2 regions of the Micrococcus sp. iso_239 genome follow, and region 1 is predicted to be linked to the other one. Evidence: riboswitches for the same ligand, from Rfam matches in the RefSeq annotation. Region 1 holds a riboswitch; the other holds the start of a gene.
The links. A riboswitch is a leader RNA that binds a small molecule or an ion and turns the genes downstream of it on or off. The one in region 1 is predicted to bind S-adenosylmethionine.
Positions count from the first base shown of each region.

Region 2: it holds a riboswitch for S-adenosylmethionine, as region 1 does, so the genes downstream of both, AC0VX2_RS09850 (flavin reductase family protein) here and AC0VX2_RS02790 (O-acetylhomoserine aminocarboxypropyltransferase/cysteine synthase family protein) in region 1, are expected to answer to the same signal.

Region 1 is NZ_CM149672.1:614,206-616,649, reverse strand. Features, by position in the region: gene AC0VX2_RS02790 (O-acetylhomoserine aminocarboxypropyltransferase/cysteine synthase family protein) at 1-1,255, opposite strand, end outside; SAM riboswitch class IV at 1,386-1,501, opposite strand; gene AC0VX2_RS02785 (VOC family protein) at 1,679-2,314, shown strand; gene AC0VX2_RS02780 (CPBP family intramembrane glutamic endopeptidase) at 2,333-2,444, opposite strand, start outside.
Region 2 is NZ_CM149672.1:2,111,742-2,114,185, reverse strand. Features, by position in the region: gene AC0VX2_RS09860 (MFS transporter) at 1-229, shown strand, start outside; gene AC0VX2_RS09855 (cold-shock protein) at 440-643, opposite strand; gene AC0VX2_RS09850 (flavin reductase family protein) at 882-1,406, opposite strand; SAM riboswitch class IV at 1,480-1,599, opposite strand; gene AC0VX2_RS09845 (hypothetical protein) at 1,791-2,405, shown strand.

The DNA.
Region 1 (2,444 bases):
GGCCGGGGGTGACGCCGGCGGCGCGCTGCTCGTCGTCGGTGAGCTGGGAGTGGGTGGTGGAGGCCGGGTGCACCACGAGCGAGCGGACGTCGCCGATGTTGGCCACGTGGTGGTGCAGGGTGAGCCCGTCCACGAACGCGGCCCCGGCCTCGCGGCCGCCCGCGATCTCGAAGGAGACGAACGCGCCCGCGCCCTTCGGCAGGTAGCGCTGGGCCCGCTCGTGCCACGGGCTGGACTCCAGGCCGGCGTAGACCACGTGCTCGGCGTCGTCGCGACCCTCCAGCCAGCGCGCCACCGCGGCCGCGTTGGCCACCTGCCGCTCCATGCGCAGGGACAGGGTCTCCAGGCCGAGGTTCACCAGGAACGCGTTGAACGGGGAGATGGCCGAGCCGTAGTCGCGCAGCAGCTGCACGCGCGCCTTGAGGATGAAGGCCAGGTTGGCGCCGAGCGGCGAGCCCACCCCGAGGTCCCGCGCGTAGACGAGGCCGTGGTAGGACTCGTCCGGCTCGTTGAAGCCGGGGTACCGCTCGGCGTGCTGCGCGTAGTCGAACGTGCCGGCGTCGACGATCACGCCCGCGATGGCCGCGGCGTGCCCGCCGAGGTACTTCGTGGCGGAGTGGGTGACGACGTCGGCGCCGTGCTCGATGGGCCGCAGCAGGTACGGGGTGGCCAGCGTGTTGTCCACGATCAGCGGCACGCCGGCCTCGTGGGCGGCGTCGGCGACGGCGCGCACGTCCAGGACGTCCCCGCGCGGGTTGCCGAGGGTCTCGCCGAAGAACGCCGTGGTGTTCGGCCGGACGGCGGCGCGCCAGGACTCGAGGTCGTCCGGGTCGGTCACGAACGTCGTCTCGACGCCGACCTTGGCGAGGGTGTGCTTGAACAGGTTCTGCGTGCCGCCGTAGAGGCTGGCCGAGGCGACCACGTGGTCGCCGGCGCCGGCGAGGTTGAGGATCGCGAACGTCGTCGCCGCCTGACCGGAGGCCAGCAGCAGCGCGCCCACACCGCCCTCGAGCGCGGCGATCTTCTCCTCCACCGGGCCCTGCGTCGGGTTGCCGATGCGGGTGTAGAGCGGGTCGAGGTCCTTGAGCGCGAACCGGTCCGCGGCCACCTGGGCGGACGGGAAGTCGTACGAGGTGGTCTGGAAGATCGGCAGGGCGGTCGCACCGAAGGCGTGCTGGCCGACGGCGACGCCTGCGTGGACCTGCGCGGTGGAGAAGCCCCAGGCGTCGGGGGTCGGGGTGGTCTGGTCGGTCATGGCGGACCCTCCTGAGGGGTTCAGGGGCCGGACCCGGCCGCCCCGCCCGCCGGCCGACGTGCCGATCCGGGAACCGGCGTCGTCGAGGTGCCGGAGATGACCCGGCGCCGTCGAGAGGGGCCGTGGGATCGGCCCGCGCTTGCCGGCGTCCGTTGTGGGGCCGGCCTGGTCGTCACCCGGGGCACCCCACCGCGGAAGGAGGGTTGCCGGTCAGCATGCCGGGGCCTGTTGCTGACTCTCGTGACCGTGCCTCCGAGTGTAGCCCGCCGCCCCGCCACAATTTCGTCACGCGTGTCACCCGCGGATACGCTCTCCGCACGGGGCGCCCGACCCGTCAAGGGCTCGACGCCCCGCGACTCGCACCAGGTCAACCCCCGGGGCAGCCCGGGAACGGAGAGGAACAGCGCAGTGCACACCTGTCGCATGGACCACGTGTCCTACGCCGCCGGCCCCGAGGGCCTGGACGCCACGGTCGCCCGCATCGCCGAGACGCTGGGCATCGAGCGGATCAAGGGCGGTGTCCACCCCCGCTTCGGCACGCAGAACGCCCTGTTCCCCATGGCGGGCAGGCAGTATCTGGAGGTCGTCGAGGCCCTGGACCACCCGGCCTCCCTCAGCGCGCCGTTCGGCCAGCTCGTGCGCGCCCGCACCGAGCAGGGCGGCGGCTGGATGAGCTGGGCGGTGGCCACCACGGACATCGGCCGGTTCGAGCGCCGCCTCGGCCGTGAGGCCGTCCCCGGCAACCGTCGCTTCCCGGACGGCCGGGAGCTGTCCTGGCGGCAGATCGGCGTCAAGGGAACCCTCGCGGACCCGCAGCTGCCGTTCATCCTGCGCTGGGCCGACGGTCAGGAGGACATGCACCCCTCGCAGGCGGCCGAGCCGCAGGCCACCATCGAGCGCCTGAACATCGCCGGCTCCCCCGAGCGCCTCGCCGAGTGGCTCGGCGACGACGAGGACGGCCAGGTCCAGGACGTGAACATCGAGTACGTCGCGCCCTCCGGCACCCCGGGCATCGTCTCGGTCACCTTCCGCACCCCGAAGGGCGAGGTCACGCTCTGAGCGCGGGGGCGGGGCCGCTCAGCCGAGCAGCCCCGCCCGCGCCAGCAGCGGGTAGCCGACGAACCCGACGGCGTCCAGCAGCGTGTGCGCGATGACCAGCGGCATCACCCGGCGCACCCGCAGGAACACG
Region 2 (2,444 bases), 1.0 Mb from region 1:
CGCGGGCCTGTTGAGCGAGGTGCCGGCCGAGCGGCTGGGCCGTGCGACCGGGGCGAACTCGATGGGCATGTACGCCGGCTTCGCCCTGGGCCCGCTGCTGATGGGCCTGCTGCGCGACGTCACGGGCGACTACCGGGCCGGCTTCGCGGTCGTCGCGGCCGGGTATCTGCTGGCCCTGGGCGTGGTGCTGCTGTTGCGTCGCCACGTGGGTCGGCGGGGCGCGGCCTGACGCGCAGGGCCAGGACGAGGCCCACCCCGGAGGACCGCGCCTCAGCGACATCACCGCAGTGCAGCCCTGCGGTGATGTCGCAGCGCCGCGGTCGAACGGGCGTACGGCGGAGTGCGGCGCAGTGCGCGGCGGGGCGTGGACGCCTGACACACGACGACGCCCCCGGTCCGTGTGGACCGGGGGCGTCGGAAGCCGTGCGTCAGGCGAAGATCAGAGCTTCGTCACGTTGGCGGCCTGGAGGCCCTTGGGGCCGTCCTGGGTCTCGAACTCGACGCGGTCGTTCTCCTGGAGCTCCTTGAAGCCGTTGCCCTGGATGGCGGAGAAGTGCACGAACACGTCCGCGGAGTTGTCCTCGGGGGCGATGAAGCCGTAGCCCTTCTCAGCGTTGAACCACTTGACAGTACCGACAGCCATGATGGTGTCCTTTCGATGTGCCCCCGCGGTGCGGTGGCGGTGTTGGACCGCGGCCCGGATGTGGGACGCGGGTGAAGCGGCGAGACTGAACCGCTTGCCCAACACTCATCGACGCCGGCGATGCCGGGCTGACGAGCAGTGAAGATGGCGGGATACAGCTTGATCAACTTCAGGCTCCATCATTGCACGGATCTCGCCGACCGGGAACCAGGGGCCCGATTGTTCACCTGGAGTTCGCTCAGAGCGCGCGCAGGCCGTGGAAGAGGTTGCGGTGCAGGGCGGCCGGGGGAGCGGCGTCCGTGTGATCCGCGAAGGCCGTCACCTCCAGCAGCACCACCGTGTGGTCGCCCGCCGGGACCTCGGCGTGCACCCGCGTCTCGAGCCAGAGCGAGGAGCCCCCGATCAGCAGGGCGTCGTGCGGGCTGCGGTGCACGTCGAGACCGGCGAAGCGGTCGCCCTCGCGGGAGGCCAGCTGGCGGCACAGCGGCGTCTGGTCCGCCGCGAGCAGGGAGACGCCGATCGCCCCGGCCCGGCGCAGGCGCGGCCAGGTGCGGGAGCTGTTCTGCGCGGAGAAGGACACGAGGGCCGGCTCCCAGGAGATGCCCACGCCGAAGGAGGAGGAGACCATCACCTCGGGGACGCCGTCGGCGAGGCCTGCCAGCGCGACGACCCCGGTGGGGAAGGCCGAGAGGCCGGAGCGGAGGTTGCCGAGGGACAGGTCGGTGTCCCACGTGGCGGTGTGGGGTTCGTGGGTCAGGGTCATGGCGCGCGTCCTCTTCCGATGACTGGCGCGGCTCCGCAGAAGGCGGGAACGCGGATCGCCCGGATCCGCGGAGGCGCGGTACTTGCCCGTCGGGGTGTCCGAGGGGCCGAATCATCACCTGGAGCACCCCACTACTGCGTGAGAGGGTTGCCGTCCCGCCGGCCAGGGCCGTGAATGACGGGAACTCGTGATTCTGGGGTCAGCCTACGGAGGGGTCCGTGGGGTGGTCAAAGCGCGGCGGTCGCGCGGCGTCATCCGAGCTGCCCGATGTGATGCTTGACACACCGCGCATCGCCAGCCAGGATCAAGCCACTCGAGAGGGGGGCTCGAGACCGCAGCCCGCGGCCCCGCAGTCGGTTCTCTGAGAGGGATCGGATCATGCGGATGGACATCGAGAAGAAGCGTGCGGCATTGTCGGCCGCCGTGGTCGTCGCGGCTCTCCTCGGTATCGCCATCTCGGGATGCTCCGCTTCCCCGGGCAGCGTCTCCTCCACCGCGGATGCATCCACCGCTGCGGCGTCCTCCGTCACCGTGACGTCAGCGGCCCCCTCGGCAACCCGGTCGGCCTCCGCCACCGGTTCGTCCGCGTCGTCACCCGCCGGTGAAGAAGCACTCCCCGCCGCGCTGTTCGAGGAGGACGGGATGACGTTGGTCGAGTACACGCGCCGGCATCCGGATGCGGGCTATCTCGACCCGGAGAAGGAGTCCGTCCTGGAGGAGGCGGTCGGGACGGGCACACAGCAGATCACCGTGGACGCTCAACAGGGTGCGGTCCTTCGGGTCATCGTGCTGTGTCCTTCGGATGCCACCGGTGAGACGGAGATCCTGACCTCACGGGGTGGCGGGGGAACGAAGACCTGGATGGCCGGGTCGGAGGCGCTGTGTGGCGGCTGGTCGGCGGCGACTCCCCCCGTGGATGAGGCGGGGCCGATGACGTTCACCGTCACGGTGGACAACGACAAGCCGTTCCGGATGGTGCTGACCGCACCCTCCGCATGAGGCTGCCATCACGACGGCGGATGACGGCGCGGGGAGGAC